Regions from separate parts of the Alcaligenes sp. SDU_A2 genome, predicted to be linked through region 2. Evidence: riboswitches for the same ligand, from Rfam matches in the RefSeq annotation. Region 2 holds a riboswitch; the other holds the start of a gene.
The links. Region 2 has a riboswitch for glycine ahead of AADW57_RS08570 (D-amino acid dehydrogenase). Riboswitches for the same ligand answer to the same signal wherever they lie in the genome.
Positions count from the first base shown of each region.

Region 1: it holds a riboswitch for glycine, as region 2 does, so the genes downstream of both, AADW57_RS02330 (alanine/glycine:cation symporter family protein) here and AADW57_RS08570 (D-amino acid dehydrogenase) in region 2, are expected to answer to the same signal.

Region 1 covers NZ_CP151273.1:508,443-518,387, forward strand. Annotated here, with positions in the region: gene AADW57_RS02320 (alpha-hydroxy acid oxidase) at 492-1,628, shown strand; gene AADW57_RS02325 (hypothetical protein) at 1,864-2,196, shown strand; glycine riboswitch at 2,653-2,744, shown strand; glycine riboswitch at 2,746-2,847, shown strand; gene AADW57_RS02330 (alanine/glycine:cation symporter family protein) at 3,278-4,642, shown strand; partial or broken gene AADW57_RS02335 (IS3 family transposase) at 4,944-5,214, shown strand; tRNA gene AADW57_RS02340 (tRNA-Thr) at 5,418-5,493, opposite strand; gene cysP (thiosulfate ABC transporter substrate-binding protein CysP) at 5,820-6,824, shown strand; gene cysT (sulfate ABC transporter permease subunit CysT) at 6,828-7,718, shown strand; gene cysW (sulfate ABC transporter permease subunit CysW) at 7,715-8,563, shown strand; gene AADW57_RS02360 (ClpXP protease specificity-enhancing factor) at 8,690-9,115, opposite strand; gene AADW57_RS02365 (glutathione S-transferase N-terminal domain-containing protein) at 9,123-9,731, opposite strand; gene AADW57_RS02370 (cytochrome c1) at 9,859-9,945, opposite strand, start outside.
Region 2 covers NZ_CP151273.1:1,826,631-1,836,575, reverse strand. Annotated here, with positions in the region: gene AADW57_RS08590 (NADP(H)-dependent aldo-keto reductase) at 568-1,614, shown strand; gene AADW57_RS08585 (hypothetical protein) at 1,785-1,943, shown strand; gene nadA (quinolinate synthase NadA) at 2,072-3,214, shown strand; gene nadB (L-aspartate oxidase) at 3,214-4,689, shown strand; glycine riboswitch at 4,772-4,859, shown strand; glycine riboswitch at 4,861-4,947, shown strand; gene AADW57_RS08570 (D-amino acid dehydrogenase) at 4,993-6,354, shown strand; partial or broken gene AADW57_RS08565 (ATP-dependent DNA helicase) at 6,299-7,738, opposite strand; gene AADW57_RS08560 (VRR-NUC domain-containing protein) at 8,470-9,945, opposite strand, start outside.

The DNA.
Region 1 (9,945 bases), 1.3 Mb from region 2:
TGAGCGAGAAGACAGAGAAAAGGGGAGGGCGTAGCTGCCGAATTTTCACTGTGTTAAATGTTAGTGAAAATTACAGTTTTTAGGGAATGCTGGAAATATACCCTAATCCTTATTTGGATTGTTGATTTCATTGGTTTTTTCTGAAATTCCGTCTTTTATTGTGTTGCTTTTTATAGTGGTTTTTTGAATTGGGTTTTTCTTGTAAAGCTGTGCTGTCGTTTGCGTTTGTGTTGGCGATGGTCTTGGCTCTTGTCTGCGGGATATGATCGCGTGCCGGTGCATCTGTTCTTTATGCAGCAAGCAATTCAAAGTTGCGGTGGCTCCGCCGGGGAGGGTTTGCTAGCGGACGGAGCGGCTGTCGGTCCAGTGGCAGGCTGTCCGGGTAGAAAACAGGATTTATCAGCACCGTCGTTTCACTATATGCTTTAGGTTTAAATAATTAGAATGACAGCCTGCAGTGGGCCGTTAAGCATATAAAGAGTGGCGACGACATGATGGTGAATCTTGACGATTTCAGGCAGGCGGCGCAGCGTGTGCTGCCCCGGTTTGTCTATGACTATGTAGCAGGTGGGGCCGACGATGAACTGTGTCTGCAGCGCAATCGTAGCGATCTGGAGTCGATGACCTTGATGCCGCGTAGCTTGCGCGATACCACCGCGGCCAGTACGCACATCCAGGTGTTCGGTCGTACCTGGAGCGCGCCTTTCGGCGTCGCGCCGGTCGGGCTGATCGATGTGGTACGGCCCCAAGGCGATAAGTTGGCGGCCCGCGCGGCAGGCAAGGCCGGATTGCCGTATATCTTGTCCACGGCATCCAATAGTTGTCTGGAAGAGGTGCGTCAGGCTACCGACGGCCCATGTTGGATGCAACTGTATGTCATGCAGGACAGAAGCATGGCGGACACTATTCTGGCGCGGGCGCGAGAAGCCGGTTTCGAGGCCCTGGTGCTGACGGTCGACGTGCCGGTCGGCGGCTATCGGGAAAAAGATCTGCGCCATGGCTTCAAACTGCCTTTCCGGCCTGGACCGCGTGTCCTGCTGGATATGGCGCTGCATCCTAATTGGCTGCGGCGACAAGCCTGGGCGGGGGCACCGCAATTCGTCAACCTGGTGCCGGCTGGCGGCGCGGGCTCGGCCCAGGCGCAGGCGGCCTTACTGTCCCGTACGATGGATCGCGCCCTGGTCTGGGAAGATCTGAACTGGTTGCGCTCGAAGTGGGACGGCCCTGTGCTGATCAAGGGCGTTTTGCACCCGGAGGATGCGCGGCTGGCGCTGCATGCCGGCGTGGATGGGCTGATCGTGTCCAATCATGGCGGGCGTCAGTTGGACGTGGCACCATCCAGTATGGCAGTGCTGCCGTCCATTCTGGACGTGGTGCAAAGCCGCTTGCCGGTGTTTGTGGACAGTGGCTTCAGGCGGGGCAGCGATGTGGCCAAGGCCCTGGCCCTGGGAGCGCAGGGCGTGTTTATGGGTCGGCCCGTGGCCTATGGCTTGGCGCAAGGCGGCGAACAAGGTGTGGCGCAGGTGCTGGATTTGGTTCGCCAGGAGTTGCTGCGCGCCATGATTCTGTTGGGCGCAAATCGGCCCGAAACATTGGCCGATTGCCTGCCCGTGCCGATGAGGGGGTAGGGCGCTTAAAAACATCGATAGCCGTCAGCAGGCCGTGCTATTTCGATTTTTTTATGGTTCTTCGCTAAATACCGGGGATTCCTTCGTATTGGGTGGGCCGTTCAGGCCAAGCAGAGAAAACCTCGGGTTCCCGCCAGACCGACCCTAGCAGGCCGGCTTGGCTGGGTCCTTCGCCCGCGCTATGCGCGGGTTCCCTGGTCAGGATGCCAGGGCGGGCGGGGCGTGAACTTGCAGGGTGATTCGTCAACTGGACGAATCACAAGCGTCCTGCTCGAACAGCACGCCCCTTGCCTCCCGCCCCGGCATCCTGCCTGCAGCGAAGGCCCTGACTCGCCCGCCATTCTGCTATGGTCGGCCTGGCGAGCACAGCACCGCTGTGCTCGACCCAAACGGCAAGGCGTCCGCGTACGCCGTACAAGGTATCAGCCATCCACATAATTTCTTGTTCGGCATGAAGGTGTATAGCCGGGGCTATGTCATCGGTGCTTTGAGCCGTTCACGGCGCAGCAAGATCAAAAGGGGCGGGTCGGATGGCTTGCCGCAGGCGGGGCGCGGGGACGGGGTGTAAGCGTCGTTCTGTGTGACGGCGGCGCTTGTTGCTTGTCCGGCGGACAAGCAACCCGCCGGAGTTAAGGACGCGTCCGGCCATACGCCCCGACCAAGGTACCGGCGCGCCGCGCTGGCAAGCCATCAGCCCCGTCCGAGCGTGCTGCGCCTTGAATGGCGTCTTCAAAAAACCAGTTCCTCATCGACTGGGTAAATTGGCTCCTGGAATTCTTCAAAGAACCTTTTTGAGTTATTGTTTTCTTTTTGTTTATTGCCTGTTTGCTTGGTGCAGGTGATTGCCGGAGTTAATCGGTTTTTATATCCATTCTGTTGTCATGCTGCTTGCAGGGTGACGGGCTGTGTATTTTCCTTGATCGGGGCGTTTTTTGGTGAATCCGAAAAATAGCTGGTAGTAACCCGAACGGGGTAAGCACCAATAGTTATCGAAATAGCGCACTTCTACTATGTGGGCGTCGATCGCTACGTTACGAAAGAGATCTTGCGCTACAGCAAGACGCCGAAGGAGCAACCACCCCGGAAACTCTCAGGCAAAAGAATCCTAACGTCAGGACAATCTGGAGAGAGGCATTCAATTGCCCGCCGAAGGGGACCGTGCAGGGCCTGCCACGCAGCGTCGCTCATGGATAAAGCTCTCAGGTCAAAGGACAGATGGGGTGCCAATGCCGGCCGGCATTGCGCTCCTTTGCCGTGTGCCTTCATTATGAGAACTTCGATAGCGTCACTCTTGCCCCTATTTGTTTCCGATAGCATCTCTCTTGCGCCGCATTCTGACGGCGATACGCAGGTGTAAGCTTTTACCGTCGATACGGCGATGGGCTCATCGCTGATCGCGTCGGGGACGGCATCGATGCGTATTTTTTTCTTCCTGCCTCGCGCCATTCACGGATATTCCTGTTTTTATTAGATTGTTTGTTAATCGTTCATTGGACGGTCCTGTCTCTAAAATGGGGACCTTCCTGGGCGCAGCTTCGCCTTGAAAGAGGCTGTTGATTATTCTGTATGGTTATGAGATATTTCCTGCCCTAATTGGGGGCGACATTCTGGTTCATTGAAAATAAGCATTAAACGCAAGGATAATTTATATGGACAAGCTCATAGAATTCATTGATCAGATTAATGCGGTGGCGTGGGGGCCGCCTATGCTGTTGCTGCTGACGGGTACTGGCCTGTTCCTTAGTCTAGGTCTGCGTTTCATACCACAGCGCAATCTGGTATATGGGTTCAAAATGCTTTGGAAAGGGCGTAAAAGCACCGAAAAAGGCGATATCAGCCCCTTCAATGCCTTGATGACCGCCTTGTCCGCCACCATCGGTACCGGCAATATCGCCGGCGTGGCCACGGCCATCTACTTCGGCGGGCCCGGTGCCATGTTCTGGATGTGGGTCATCGCCCTGGTCGGCATGGCCACCAAGTTCACCGAAGCCGTTTTGGCCGTGCACTTTCGGGAAGTGGATGACAAGGGCCGCTATGTAGGTGGCCCTATGTACTACATCAAAAATGGCCTGGGCAGCAATTGGAAATGGTTGGGTATTGTGTTTGCCACCTTCGGCATGTTTGCCGGATTCGGCATCGGCAATACCATCCAGTCCAATTCGGTGGCCGAAGTCCTTAAAACCACGTTCAGCATTCCCACGCTGGCCACCGGCAGTGTCATTGCCGTGTTGACTGCGCTGATTCTGGTCGGCGGCATCAAGCGTATCGGCGAAGTGGCCGGCAAGCTGGTGCCGTTCATGGCGCTGTTCTATGTGGGCGGCGGTCTGATCGTATTGGTCCTGAACGCCGACAAGATTCCTGATGCGTTCTCGTTGATTTTCTATCACGCCTTCAATCCTACGGCAGCCGGCGGCGGCTTCCTGGGTGCCACGGTGTGGGCTGCCATGCGCTACGGCATTGCGCGCGGCATCTTCTCGAACGAAGCCGGCCTGGGCAGCGCCCCGATTGCGCACGCTACCGCTCAAACCGACAATCCCATCCGTCAGGGCACGGTAGCCATGCTGGGCACCTTCCTGGATACCATTGTGGTGTGCAGCATTACCGGTCTGGTCATTCTGGTGACCGGTGCCTGGCAAAGCGGCGAGAACGGTGCATCCCTGTCGGCCTTCGCCTTTTCCCAGACACTGGGCGTGGCCGGCCAGTACATCGTCAGCATAGGTATCGCCATCTTCGCCTTCACCACCATCATTGGCTGGAGCTTTTACAGCGAAAAGTGCGCTCAGTTCCTGTTTGGCGAACGGTCTAACCTGCCGTTCCGCCTGCTGTGGATTGTTGCCATCCCCATCGGCACCTACCCCGGCATGGACTTGGCCAGCCTCTGGCTGGTCGCCGACACCCTGAACGCCTTGATGGCCATCCCCAACCTGATCGCCCTGCTGTTGCTGAGCCCAGTCGTCTTTAAACTGACGCGCGACTACTTCGGCAATCCGCGCCTGGTGCATCAGGTCGGATAAAGCAAGATCGACTCTGCTGGGGAGGAACACATCCTTCCCGGACCAGATCGCGGATTAGCTGTGACAAACGCCAACCCGAAAGGGTTGGCGTTTGTATTTGAGGCATCCATTGTGAGCCTGTTGATTGGGAGGTAGGCTGCATGGACCGGCTCGGCCTAGCCCAAAGTGCGGACATTGCTCTGTCTGTATTGCCAGCCTTCAGGTCGCTGTTGTGTCAGACCAGACCGCTGTGCAGGTCTTACATGTTGCTGGTTTTCGCCTTATCAGCTCGGGGTACTGTTCAGCTGTCTGGTAATGCCCCCGTCAATCGCAGCAAACCGATAGGTTGATACACCAAAGCGACAGAGGCTCTCAAGGTAGCTTCAAGTGGTCGTTGCAACACCTCAACAAAAGAGGGGTTATACAGAGCGACACGCTCAAACTGGTATCGAGTCTTTTGTAGGCCGTCGCGGAGAGAGTTACGACAACGCCTTACAGAAACCATCCATGCTCTTTATAAGGCAGAAGTGATTCATCGTCGTGGCCCCTGGAAAACCAAGGCATTTGTTGAATTGATGGCGCTCGAATGGGTTTAGCAATGTTGAGAATCACCGTATGCGGGTCTTAGCCCAGTGCGGTCGGAATGGTGTAATCAACCGTGACTATTGAATGCCTATCCCCCGCTTATGGGGTAGAGCCGACTGCTTACGGCATTGACCGAATTTGGTTTTGCTTACACGGAACCCAAAAAGCAAAACGCCACCCGGTTAGGGGTGGCGTAGGTGCTTGATAACTTTGGTGCCGGCTAAAGGAGTTGAACCCTCGACCTTCGCATTACAAGTGCGCTGCTCTACCAACTGAGCTAAGCCGGCGAATTTACGATTATAGCGGTGTTCCGGGCGGTGTGGCAATTATTGTGTTGCAGTCCAGCAGTCCAGCAGTCCAGCAGTCCAACCGGGCAGGGCTTAGTGGCTTGGTGGTTTTGTTCGACGCTTATTTTTTGGGTAATACATTTCTTTTAGTTATAAAAGAATGCCCAAAAGTTCGTTTTAAATGCCTTATCCCCTATCCATAATGAATTCCATCAAGGCTGCGGTTATATGCAGCTGTCGTGTGGGGCGGTGTGTGTCGGCGGTTGCAGGCCCCTGCCAACTTTATCCGGGATGTGACGGGCCTGTTCGGGCCCCAGGGGAAAATCATGAAATTGAAGTCTGTGCTGGGTGCTGCCTTGTTGTTGTCGTCGTTGGTGGGCGGTGCGGCCAGTGCGCAAGTCACGTTGTTGAATGCCTCGTTCGATGTGGCGCGCGAGACCTTTGCGGCCATCAACCCCAAGTTCGTCGAGTACTGGAAGGCTAAGACCGGTCAGGACATCAAGATCGATCAGTCCTTCGCGGGCACATCCCGTCAGGCCCAGGACATTAGCCAGGGCAAGAAAGTGGACACGGTCACTTTCAATCAGGTCACAGATATCGAGTTTTTGGCCGAGCGCGGCGCAGTGGCCAAGGACTGGGCCAGCAAGTTTCCTAACAATAGCTCTCCTTACTACAGCACGATTGCGTTCTTGGTGCGCAAGGGCAATCCCAAGAACATCCAGTCCTGGGATGATCTGGCCCGCGACGACGTAAAGTTGGTGTTCCCTAATCCCAAGACCTCGGGCAATGCGCGTTATACCTATCTGGCTTCCTGGCTGTACGCGAATGATAAGTTCGGCGGTGACGAGGCCAAGACCAAGGAGTTTGTGCGCAAGATCCTGGGCAATGTCGAGAGCTTCCCTACGGGCGGGCGCGGCGCGACGGTGGCGTTTGCGCAGAACGGTCAGGGCGATGTGCTGCTGACGTTCGAGTCTGAAGTGATCAATATTGCCGGCAGCGACGAGTTCAAGGGCAGCGAGTTGCAGATTGTGGTGCCGCCGGTCAGTGTGTTGGCCGAATTCCCGGTGGCCGTGGTAGACAAGGTCGTGGATCAGAAGGGCACCCGCAAGGAAGCGACCGAGTACTTGCAGTTCCAGTACACGCCGGACATCCAGCGCCTGTTGGCCGGGTTTAACTACCGGGTGACGGACCCTGTCGTGGCTAAGGAATTTGCATCCAAGTATGCGCCGGTCAAGCTGATCAACCCGACCGATGTGTTGGGTAGCTGGAAAGACATTCAGGCTCGCCATTTTGTCGCCAACGGCATTCTGGATCAGTTGCTTGCGAAATAAGTCATGAGTCGTTCCATTCAGGATCAGACCGCAGGCATCCAAGCGGTGCCTGCGGTTAAACCCGTTTTTTTTCTGCGCCGTCCTGTTATACCGGGCTTTGGGCTGAGCTTTGGCTTCAGCGTCCTGTACCTGTCCATTATTGTGCTGCTGCCTTTGTCGGCGCTGTTCATGTATGTTGGCGACATGAGTCTGGCCGACTATTGGCGGGCGGTGACGGACAAGCGGGTTGTCAGCAGTTATCAGGTCACCATCAGCGCGGCTTTTTATTCCACGGTGATTGCCAGTGTGGTGGGTTTCATCATTGCCTGGATCATTACGCGTTTTGAGTTTCCGGGACGGCGCTTGATCGATGCGCTGGTGGATCTGCCCTTTGCCTTGCCTACATCGGTGGCCGGGCTGACGCTGGCGACTTTATTCGTGCCGGGCGGCTGGTTTGGCCAGTTTCTGCCCGAAGGCTGGAAGGTGGCGTATCAGTATCCGGGCATTGTGCTGGCCATGACCTTTACCAGTCTGCCGTTTGTGGTGCGCATTGTGCAGCCTGTCATCGAGGAGCTGGGCGAAGAATACGAGGAAGTGGCCCAGACCTTGGGTGCCACAGCCTGGCAGACGTTTTGCAAAGTGGTGTTCCCGCCTTTGATTCCGGCCATTGTCACCGGCGCTGCCCAGGCGTTCATCCGCAGCTTGGGTGAGTTCGGCGCGGTCATCATGATTGCCGGCAATATCCCCTATAAAACCGAAGTGTCGTCCTTGATGATTTTTGTGCGTTTGCAGGAATTTAACTACCCGGCGGCGGCGGCGATTGCGTCTGTAATTCTGCTGGCCTCTTTGTTGCTGCTGTTTACCCTGCAACTGGTGCAGAGCCGTCTGCTGGGCTGGCAACGGAGGGGGGCATGAGAAAAGCGCCTAAAAGTCTGGCGGATCGCTGCATTCTGGCGGCAGGTCTGGCCTTGGTCCTGGCCTTGCTGGTGGCCCCGTTGCTGCTGATTTTTTCCAAAGCCCTGGGCGATGGTTTGCCGGCGCTGTGGTCCAATCTGCAAGAGGACTTCATGCTGCATGCCATTGGGCTGACTTTGTTTATAGCGGTGCTGACGGTGCCGCTGAACATGCTGCTGGGTATCTTGCTGGCCTGGTGCCTGACGCATTATCAGTTCCGTGGTCGGCGCTTGCTCAGCACCTTGATCGATTTGCCCTATGCGGTGTCGCCGGTGGTGGCGGGTTTGTGCTATTTGGTGGTGTATGGGGTAGAGTCGTCCCTGGGGCAGTGGTTCAGTGACCGCAATATTCAGCTGATGTTTGCCTGGCCCGGCATGGTGCTGGTGACACTGTTCGTGACCACGCCGTATGTGGCGCGTATTCTGATCCCGGTCATGCAGGAGCAAGGTTCGGATGCGCAGGCGGCGGCGCTTAGCCTGGGTGCCAGCGGCTGGCAGATTTTCTGGCACGTGACGCTTCCCGATATCAAGTGGGCGCTGATGTATGGCGTGGTGTTGACCAATGCCCGTGCCATCGGCGAATTTGGGGCCGTGTCGGTGGTGTCCGGGACCATCATGAATCAGACCCTGACCTTGTCCTTGCTGGTGGATCAGCTCAATAACGATAACAAGGCGGCCGCCGCGTTTACGGCAGCCGCCTTGCTGGCGACCTTTGCCATTGTGTCGGTCATGCTGAAAAGCATCTTGGAATGGCGGGTGGCCGCCGCCCGGCGGCGTAACCAAGCGGATGCCCTGTCGGGGAGTTAGACGGCGGTATGCCGCCAGGGTGTGACGGGTGTGCGACTTAGGGATGTAGGCAGAATAGGTCTGCTGCTGTGTCTAAAAAAAACAAGGCTCCCGATCGGGAGCCTTGTTTTTGGGCGCTGCTGCGTGTTACTTGACGATCTTCAGATGCGAAACCTTGTCGCTGTCCTTGGTGCTTTCCGCAGTGGCGGGGGGGCTGTCGGGAGCGGCGTCGGCGGTATCGTCGCCCGGGTAGGGTTCGGATTCCACGACGTCAAAGCCCATGCCTGCGCCGGTTTCGCGGGCGTAGATGGCGGACACGGCGGCAACAGGTACGAAAATGTCTTCCGTGACGCCGCCAAAGCGGGTCTGGAATTCAATGTACTCGTTACCCAGGGTCAGGCGGTTGGTGGCCAGGTGCCCGATGTTCAGGGTGATCTGGCCGTCCTGGATGTGTCCGCGCGGCACGACGGTATTGGCATCCACGGTAACGACGATGTGTGGCGTGTAACCGTTATCGGTGCACCATTCGTGCAGGGCGCGCAGCAGGTAGGGCTTGGTCGAGGTTTCTTGCATGATGGGATCAGCGACGCATGACTTTTTCGGACGGCGTCAGCGCTTCGATGTAGGCAGGACGCGAGAACACGCGTTCGGCGTACTTTTGCACGGGCGCGGCGCTCTTGGGCAGTTCGATGCCGTAGTGGTCCAGACGCCAGAGTAGTGGGGCAATGGCCACATCCAGCATGGAGAACTCTTCGCCCAGCATGTATTTGTTCTTGAGCAGGATAGGGGCCAGTTGGGCCAGGTGATTGCGGATCTGCTGGCGGGCCTGTTCCTGGACCTTGGCATCGGTGTTGCGGCGATCTTCCAAGGCGGTCACGTGCACGAACAGTTCCTTTTCGAAGTTGTACAGGAACAGACGGGTACGGGCGCGCATGGTGGGGTCCGCCGGCATCAGTTGCGGGTGCGGAAAGCGCTCGTCGATGTATTCGTTGATGATGTTCGATTCGTACAGGATCAGGTCGCGTTCGACCAGGATGGGTACCTGTCCGTAGGGGTTCATGACGGCGATATCTTCAGGCTTGTTGTACAAGTCGATGTCGCGAATCTCGAAATCCATGCCTTTTTCAAACAACACGAAACGGCAGCGTTGCGAGAAGGGGCAGGTCGTTCCAGAGTAGAGCACCATCATGGTATGGGATTCCAGTCGTAGAAATAAAAACAAGAGCCTCACGGCTCAAGGAGCTAGGCCGCACGGCTGGGCCTGGTCTAAAGGATAACCGGGCAGGCCAGGCGGCCCGCCCGTCTAGCATAGCGTGTTACTTGATGTCTTTCCAGAACACGCTGTTCAGGCGCCAGGCAACGGCGAAGAACAGCAGCAGGAACAGCATGACACCGACGCCGAT
Region 2 (9,945 bases):
ACACAGGTGACATAGCCCCGGCCATACATAGTCATACCCAACAGAACATTGAGCGTATGGCTGATATCTTATTCAACGCACGCGGACGTCGCGCCATTTGGGCCAAACAGAGAGAACCTCGGGTTCTCGCCAGGCCGGCCATAGCAGGCCGGTGGGCGAGTCAGGGCCTTCGCCGCAGGCGGGATACTGGGGCGGGAGGCAAGGGGCGTGCTGTTCGAGCAGGGCGCGTGTGATTCGTCCGGTGGACGAATCACACTGCGAGTTCACGCCCCGCCCGATCCAGTATCCTGACCAGGGAACCCGCGCGCAGCGCGGACGAAGGCCCCAGCCAAGCCGGCCTGCTATGGCCGGCCTGGCGAGAACAGCACCGGCCTGCTTGACCCAAACAGCCCACCCCATACGAAGCAATCCCCGGTATTGAGCGAAGAACCTTTTTATTACCCGGGCGCACAAGCACATGCGCCAGAACCACCATAGACAAAAGTCGCTCTCAGCGAGGGCCGTAAAACGCGCTACCATGCTGCTCTTGTAGGGCCGCCCGGCCCTGCGTTTTCGGGAGTTGATGTAATGAAATACCGCAAGCTGGGCAATACGGACCTGGATGTCAGCGTGATCGGTCTGGGCACCATGACCTATGGGGAACAGAACAGCGAGGCCGACGCCCACGCGCAACTGGATCTGGCGTTGGAATTGGGCGTGAATCTGGTTGATACCGCCGAAATGTACCCGGTGCCGCCATCGGCCGCGACCCAGGGCCGGACTGAACACTATATAGGCACTTGGCTGGCCAGCCGTGGACGCCGTCAGGATATTGTGCTGGCCAGCAAAATCGCCGGCCCGCAGCGCGATCCGCAGCGCCCAGGGCATATCCGCGACGGCGCGACTCACCTGGATCGCAAAAATCTGGAGCAAGCCCTGCACGACAGTCTGCGCCGCCTGCAGACAGACTATCTGGATCTGTATCAGTTGCATTGGCCCGATCGCAGCACCGTCACCTTCGGCCAGCGCAGCTACCCCTGGAAAGACGAATACACCGTACCGATCGAGCAGACGCTGGAGGTGCTGGATGATTTTGTACGCCAGGGAAAAGTGCGCCATATCGGCGTATCCAACGAAACACCGTGGGGCGTGGCACGCTACCTGGAACTGGCCCGGCACAGGTCCTTACCCCTGATCGCCACCATCCAGAACCCCTACAATCTGCTGAACCGCGTGTTCGAAGAAGGTTTGTCGGAGTTCTGTCATTACGATGGCGTGGGCCTGTTGGCGTATTCGCCGCTGGCGATGGGCGTATTGACCGGCAAGTACGACCACGGTGCCCGGCCCGCCGATGGCCGCCTGACCGTCTACGAACGCTTTAAGCGCTACGATGGCCCCAATGCCCGCGAAGCGGGCCTGGCCTATAACGATCTGGCCCGCCGCCACGGCATCCCTCCCGCTCAACTGGCCTTGGCCTGGGTAAACCAACAAGCATTCACCAGCAGCAACCTGATCGGAGCCACGACCCTGGAACAACTGCGCGAGAACATCGCCAGCGTAAATGTGACGCTGGACGACGAACTGATTGCCGCCATCAACGAGATCCATCGCCGCTACCCCAATCCAGCTCCCTGATGGTCAAGGCGCTTGATCGCGCACGTAAAAGCCGATCAGGCGCTACCTTGGAGCGACACCGTTGGAACAACACCGGGCGGGCCGATCGGTCTGCCCGGAGAGTCTGGCTACGCTGTCACTCCGGGCAGACCGGACTACGGAAGCCAGACAGTGCCAGCAAAGGGACCAACATGGGCAACAAGACAAACCGTGCAAACGATGCGGACAACCAGATAGACCGCTCGGGCACGCAGCCCGTCCCGGCTCCAAGCACCGCCGCGGCCAACGCCAACGCCAACGCCAACGCCAACGCCAACGCCAGAAAAACACATAAGTCATCAGGCGGCTAAATAAAACATCGCTTGCACAGGCTGTTTTTTCCTATTATGCTCAAAAAAAGCATAATAAACCGGAGACACATCCCATCTGCCGGCTTTTTTTGATTCATTTATACTCAATTTGAGCAATAAGGAAGGCCATGCCTACGCAATTTCCTATCGACGTTTGCCAGCCCCGCGACAACGCAGCACTATCCCACCATATTGCCTGGCAAGCTGTGCCCGGTAAAAGTGCTGCTCCTGCCGACGCCCGGCAGTTGCGCACCGAACTGGCCCAGACACTGCGTGAGCAGGACGCCGTTCTGGTGGCGCACTACTACACAGACCCGGATGTACAGGACCTGGCCCTGGAGACCGGAGGCTGCGTGGGCGACTCGCTGGAAATGGCACGTTTCGGGCAAGAACATGCCGCGCGCACCGTCGTTGTGGCCGGCGTCAGTTTCATGGCCGAATCGGCCAAAATCCTAAGTCCCGACAAACGCGTACTGGCCGTACATGCGCAGGCCACATGCTCACTGGACCTGGGCTGCGCTCCCGAGGACTTTGCCCGATTCTGCGACGCCCACCCCGATCGCAGCGTGGTGGTCTATGCCAATACCAGCGCCGCTGTGAAAGCCCGGGCCGACTGGGTGGTGACCTCATCGATTGCGCTGGATATTGTGCGCCACCTGCATGAGCAAGGCAAAAAAATCCTGTGGGCTCCGGATCGCCACCTGGGCGCATACATCCAGCAGCAGACCGGGGCCGACATGCTGCTGTGGCAAGGCTCCTGCCTGGTTCACGACGAATTCAAGGCCGACGCGCTACAAACCATGAAGCAAACCCATCCGCAAGCACGGGTACTGGTACATCCCGAATCCCCGGCTGGCGTCATTGCCCTGGCCGATGTAGTGGGGTCGACCACGCAACTGATCAAAGCTGCCTGCCAGGACCGGGCCGACACCTTTATCGTGGCGACAGACCAAGGCATTTTGCACGCCATGCGACGACAAGCACCTGGCAAGACATTTCTGGCCGCTCCCACGGCTGGTGAAAGCGCCACCTGCAAAAGCTGTGCCTATTGCCCCTGGATGGCCTTGAACTCCTTGCACGCCTTGCACGCCTTGCGCGACAGCCTGCTGCAAGACGGCCCCGGCGTGCAGATCGACGCCAACATCGCGGCGCAAGCCCGCCGTTCCCTGCAACGCATGCTGGATTTTGCGGCAGAGCGTCAGACCGCGCTGCGTGTCCAGGCGGATATGGCCGAGCATACCGCCTTGTTTCAGCACGTCGGAGCCGCCTGATGAGCACGCACGTGCTGATTGTGGGGGCAGGACTGGCGGGCCTGACCCTGGCCCTGTCCCTGCCCCGAACGCTGACGGTAACAATCATCAGCCACGTCCCCCTGCCCGGCGGTGCCAGCCCATGCGCGCTCGGCGGCATTGCCGCCGCGATAGACCCGCAAGATAGCCTGGAACAACATGTGCTGGACACGCTGAACGCCGGCGCGCAGCACGCTGACCCGCAACGGGTGCAGGCTATTTTGCAGTCGGCACCAGAAGCCGTGCAGTGGCTGCTGGAACAGCATGTCGCTTTTGACCGTACGGCCGACGGCGCACTGCATCTGACCCGCGAAGGTGGCCACGGGCAGCGCCGCATAGTCCATGCAGCCGATGCCAGCGGGCAGGCTATCATGCGGGCATTAACACAACGACTGTCCAAGGCCAGCCATATACAGGTGCGCAGCCCATGCCAGGTACTGGCCTTGCGCCGCAACAGGCACGGCGCGATAGCCGGGGTGGATCTGTACGATCATCGTCGTGCTGCGCACCAGACCCTGCAGGCGGATCATGTCGTGCTGGCGACCGGCGGTCTGGGACGGCTCTATGCGCACAGCACCAATCCTGAAGGCGCGTTGGGCCACGGCGTGGCGCTGGCCTGGCGTGTCGGGGCCACCATACAGGATCTGGAATTCCTACAGTTCCACCCAACCTGCCTGCGCCAGGACGGTCCACCTCTTTTACTGACAGAAGCCTTGCGCGGCGAAGGCGCGCACCTGCTCGATGCCCACGGACAGCGTTTCATGCCGGCACACGATCCCCGCGCCGAGCTGGCACCGCGCGATATCGTGGCCCGCGCCATCGACGAACAGATGCGCCGCGAAGACCGGCCACATGTCTGGCTGGATGCCCGCCATCTGGGCTCGGCAACCTTGCAGCGCCAGTTCCCACGCGCCCTGCAACAGTGCCTGCAACGCGGGTTCGACCTGCGTCGGGACTGCCTACCCGTGGCTCCAGCCGCACACTATGCCTGCGGCGGGGTGCTGACCGATCTACACGGCCATAGCAGCATTGCCGGACTGTATGCCGTGGGCGAGGTCGCCTGCACCGGCCTGCACGGAGCAAACCGACTGGCCAGTAATTCATTGCTGGAATGCGTAATCATGGGCCGGGCCGCCGCGCGCGCCATTATCGACACACCGCCTGCCCGCCGTGCCAGCTTGGAGCCCTTGCCTGTCGCCGAACCCGCCCTGCCCCGGCCAGATCCCAGCCTGCCCGAACTGCAGACTGTGATGCAGACTCAGGTAGGCCTGCGCCGCCATCACCAGGGTCTGACGCAAGCCGCACACACTCTGGCCGACTGGCGCACGCGCCTGGCCAGCGGCGATTCGAGTCCCGCCAGAACAGCACTGGGTTTAAGCGTGGATACCGCCTGGCTGCTGACGCAAGCCGCACTGGCGCGTGAACACAGCCTGGGCGCTCACTATCGATTGGACTGAGCAAATGGCACGCCGCTCACAGATCCCTAGGTTTTCCCTGATTGCTCTATAGCCCTATTAACAGTATGGTGTGCCTGTCATTGCAGGCGGTATGAAAGAGACCTGTTCACTCAGGCGCCGACGGAGCAACCACCCCGGAAACTCTCAGGCCAAAGGATCGTACCAGCCCGACAATCTGGAGAGCGGCGCATAGCGCGCCCACCGAAGGAGCCTGGTCCGCACGCGGCCAGATAAACTCTCAGGTCACAGGACAGATGGGGTATTGTCGCCAACCGGCGGCAATTCATCCCTCTGGAGCCTGAAATGTCTCACATCGCCGTCATCGGCGCCGGTATCAGCGGCGTCACCACTGCTTACGCCCTAGCCCGCCAGGGTTTCCAGGTTACGGTCATCGACCGCCTGCGCTATCCTGCCATGGAAACCTCGTTTGCCAACGGCGGCCAACTATCGGCCTGCAATGCCGAAGTCTGGAACAGCCGCAGCACCATCATGAAGGGCCTGAAGTGGATGCTGCGCAAAGATGCGCCGCTGCTGTTCAACCCCCGCCCCAGCTGGCACAAATACAGCTGGATGGCGCAGTTCATGCGCGCCATCTCGGGCTACGAGACCAACACCATCGAAACCGTGAAGCTGGCCATCACGGCCCGCGAAAACCTGTTTCAATGGGCTAAGGACGAACAAATCGATTTCGACCTGGAACAGCGCGGCATTTTGCACATTTACCATACCGCCTACGGATTCGAATCGGGCAAGCGCGTCAGCCAGTTGCTGCAACGCGGCGGCCTGGAGCGCCGCACCGTCACCAACGAAGAAATCCACCAGATCGAACCTACGCTGCAAGGCACTTACTACGGCGGATTTTTTACGCCCTCGGACGCCACGGGCGACATCCATAAATACACGCGCGGCCTGGCCCGCGCCTGCGAACAGCGCGGCGTGCGCTTCTTGCAAGACACCGAAGTGCTGGGCGTGCGCTGCGGCCCGCCGCACCAGATCCAGTTGCGTACCGGCACCGGCACGGACGCGCAAACCCACAGCCTGCAAGTCGATTCGCTGGTGGTGTGCGCCGGCGTCGGCAGCCGCCATCTGGCCAAGCTGCTGGGCGACTACATCAATATCTATCCGGTCAAGGGCTACTCGATTTCCGCCTACCTGGATACACCTGAAAGCCAGGCAGCCGCGCCCTGGGTCAGCCTGCTGGACGAGGAAGCCAAGATCGTGACCAGCCGCCTGGGCAATGACCGCTTGCGCGTGGCCGGAACCGCCGAATACAACGGCGAAAACAAAGACATACGCGCCGACCGCATCGCCCCGTTGGTGAACTGGACACGCCGCAATTTCCACGACGCCGCCACCGACCGTGTCGTGCCTTGGGCGGGCCTGCGTCCCATGATGCCCGACATGATGCCGCGCGTACAGGCCGGCAGCCGCCCCGGCGTCTACTACAACACCGGGCACGGCCACCTGGGCTGGACGCTGTCGGCCGCCACGGCGCAAATCATTACCGAGCTGATTGTGCAGCGCACTCGGGAAGCCGAGCCGCTTCGATCCGCCACCACGGCGGCAACAACTGCTGCACCCGCCGCTGCCCATAGCGCTCGTCCAGCAGATACACATAGCCCCGATCCTGTTCATCGCGAATCACACGGCCCGCGGCCTGTATAACCTTGCGCAAGCCAGGGTACAAATAGGTGTAGTCGTAGGCCCGGCGTTCCCCGAACAGCCGGGCCATTACCTGCCGAACCGACTCGTTGACCTCGTTAAACTGGGGCAAACCCAGTGTGGCGATAAAGGCCCCCAGCAAACGCTTGCCGGGCAAATCCACCCCTTCGGAAAACGCCCCGCCCAAGACGGCCAGGCCGATGCCTTGCCCTTGCGGCGTAAAATGCGCCAGAAACTGAGCGCGCTGGGTATCATTCATGGACGGGGTCTGCCGCCATAACGGCAGTTCGGGATAGCGCTGTGCCAGCGCTTCATACACCTGTTCCAGATAATCAAAACTACTTAAAAACAGCAGATAATTGCCCGGCTGCGCCGCATAGGCGTGCGCGACAATATCGCAGACACTGCTCAGACTGGCGGCCCGATCGGCATAGCGGGTGGACAAACCCGCATACCGGCGCACCTGCAATTGCTCGGTACGATATGGCGAGGGAACATCCAACACCGGACTGCATGGCGGCACGCCCAACAGATCGCGGTAAAAATCGGTGGGGGTCAGCGTGCCGGAAAACAGCACCACGCCGTGCGCATCACCATAGCGCTCCTGCAAAAACGGTGCCGGCACCACATTACGGATGCGCACAGTCATACCCTGACGCCCGGCGACCGCATCGAACAAGGAATGCGCCCCGAAATACCCAGCCAGATCCGCAAAATACAGCACAGAAAAATACGCCTGCAACAAGGCGCTGTTCTGCGGCAAGGGGTGGTCGGCCACGTGACTGCCCAGTCGTGCCGCCAGATGCTCGCATTCCTGCAGCAGGGACGCGGGAATGGCTTCCTGCCCCATTTGCGTGCTGCCTTCCTCGCCCAGACAGTCGTCCATGACCCGTACAAGGCGACTAAGGTAGCGTTTCAAGTTTGAAGGCGCGCTTTTGCGCGCGCCGCGCAACTGCTCCTGCGACAGTTCGGCTGAATACATGCTGCGCGCCCGATCCAACAGATTATGGGCTTCGTCCACCACCACGGCGCTGCGCCAGCGCTGGGACAGCGTCTGACCATGCAGCATGGCCGACGTGTCGAAATAATAGTTATAGTCGCCGACCGCCACATCGCTCCAGCGCAGCATTTCCTGTCCCAAATAGTAAGGACAGACATCATGATCCCGCGCCACGGCCTGCAAAGTATGGCTGTCCAGTTGGGGCTGGGTCACGGCACAGGCCCGGGCAGCAGGCAAGCGATCGTAAAACCCGTGAGCCAAGGGACAAGACTCGCCATGACAGGCCTTGTCCGGATGGACGCACTGCTTGTCGCGCGCCACCAGTTCCAGCACGCGCCACGGGGCAGGCCCGGCCGTTGCCAGGCGATCAAGCGCATCCAATGCCATTTGCCGGCCGGAATTTTTGGCCGTCAGATAAAACAACTTATCCAGACCGGCCTCGGGCATGGCTTTCAGCCCGGGGAAAAGCACGGCCAAGGTCTTGCCTATGCCGGTAGGAGCTTGCGCCATCAGGCACTGTGCATCGCGCTGTGCCCGGTAGGCGGCCACGGCCAGCTCCCGTTGGCCGGCCCGAAAACCCGCAAAGGGAAACGACAAGTGCCGGCACGCCTGGTCGCGCGTTTGCCGATGCTGCTGTTCTTGCTGCGCCCAGATCTGATACAGACGGCATTGCTGCTCGAAGAACGCCTGCAACTGTGCCCGGTCCTTATATTCGGCCAGCGCTGTTTCAGTATGCTTGTCCACCTGAAAGTACACCACGCTGACCGTCAGGCCGGGCAGATCGCGCTCCTGGCATAGCATGGCGGCATACATCATGGCCTGGGCCTGGTGCAAACGACGATGATGGACCGGAATACGCTCGAATGCCCCCCGGTAGGTCTTGATCTCCTCCAGCCGCAGCGCCTGAGGGTCGAAACCATCGGCACGCCCACGTACCCGCAAGTCCTGGAACTGCGATTCCAGAGACACCTCGGATTCGTAATGCGACGGGCGTTGCAAACGCAGCTGATCGTGCCCCCACATGCCTTCCTGGGCGCTGGGTGCGGGTGTAAAGCGCAAGTCCAGATCGCCGCTGCGGGCGGTAAATTCGCACAAGGTACGCACGCCTACAGTCATGCTCATGCAAGCGGCTCCCGGCTGACATGGCAGACCCGCGCCGGAATACCCTGCTGCTCGAAATAGCTTAGCCAACGTCGCTGATTATCTTGCAGACGATCCCCCGGCCCCTTGACCTCGATCAGCTCGTACCAATTCTGCGCAGGCAGGAAACGGATCAGGTCCGGCAGACCGGCGCGGTTATCGCGCCAATCCTGCAACACACGCCGGAAAATCGCGTGCAGATGCTGCGGGGGAATGCAGCGCAAAGCCAGCTCCAGCGTGTTTTCCCCCAAAGCCGGCCAAAACAGCAAGGGACACTGCATACCCTGTTTGTCGCGCCAGCGAGCCCGTATGCATTCTTTGTAGCCGGGACCATCCAGCAAGGCCAGCGCCTGATCGAATAAAGGCCGGCGCCGCGCCACGAAATCCGGACTGCTCCAATCGGCAGGGCTGCTCTGGTAGGGATGAAAGAACGCACCGGGCAAAGGCGCAAAAATGGCCTCCCAGCACAGCAGCCCCAACAAGCCCGGCAGCAGCGTATTTTCCACATATTGAACCGGTGCCAGTTCGGTATGCCAATGCGCCATGACCTGCCACTCCACGCGCTGCCCGTCATCGGGCAGCACCAAGCGGCTAAGCTGGGTGCGTGCCTGCGCCCGCTCCAACGACACCGGCTGTTCAGGCCACCTGGCCTTGGGAGCCAGTTTACGCAAGCGGGGCAGCATGCGCGCCAGCTTCTGGACTTCGGCTTCGCTTTCGGGCCGTTCCCAGGCCTGACAAAACAGGCCCCAGGCATCAGGCCCGTTCTGCTGCCTCTCCAGCACCCGCACACGACGCTGCCGGGCACCGGGCCAGGTGCTGCGGCAATAGGCCTGGTCGGCCAACTCCCACCAGGCTTGGCGCTCGGCCTCTTGCCCAAGTGAAAACAACGTTTTGTCCCGACGGCGCTGCAACCAGTCGCTATCGGTCACGATGGCACACACCGCCTGCAAACGCGCTTGCCATTGCGCGCGATCTGGCACGTCCGGCGCTTCGCGCAACCCGGACAGCGTTTCGTACAGCCGCACATCGTCCAGATGACGGAAAGCACGACTAGCGGCATCGAGCATCAGCGTTTCGTAGCGGTATAGACCCAGATCGCTAAGTACAAATTCTGACCAGTCCTGGTACTGGTTGCCGAAAAACAGCAGTTGCAGACGCTGCGCCCATGCCGTGACGCTCTCAGACAGCCGCAGGACATCGCTCTGCTCCGCCGCCAGACCTGGCCAATCGGCGCAGGGCCGAAGCTGATCTCCATGCCGAAGCGCTACTTGCGCGCGACATTCGTGCTTGCGCGCGCCCGCTGGCAAAGGTGCGAACATGGCACGCAACTGCGCAAGCGTATGCAGATGAAAGACACCGTCCAGGTCCAGTGGCGGTGCCAGACAGACCAAGCCTGCCTGAGCCAGCTCTTGTGTCGCTGCACAGATGTCGGCAATTTCGGGATAACGCAGCTT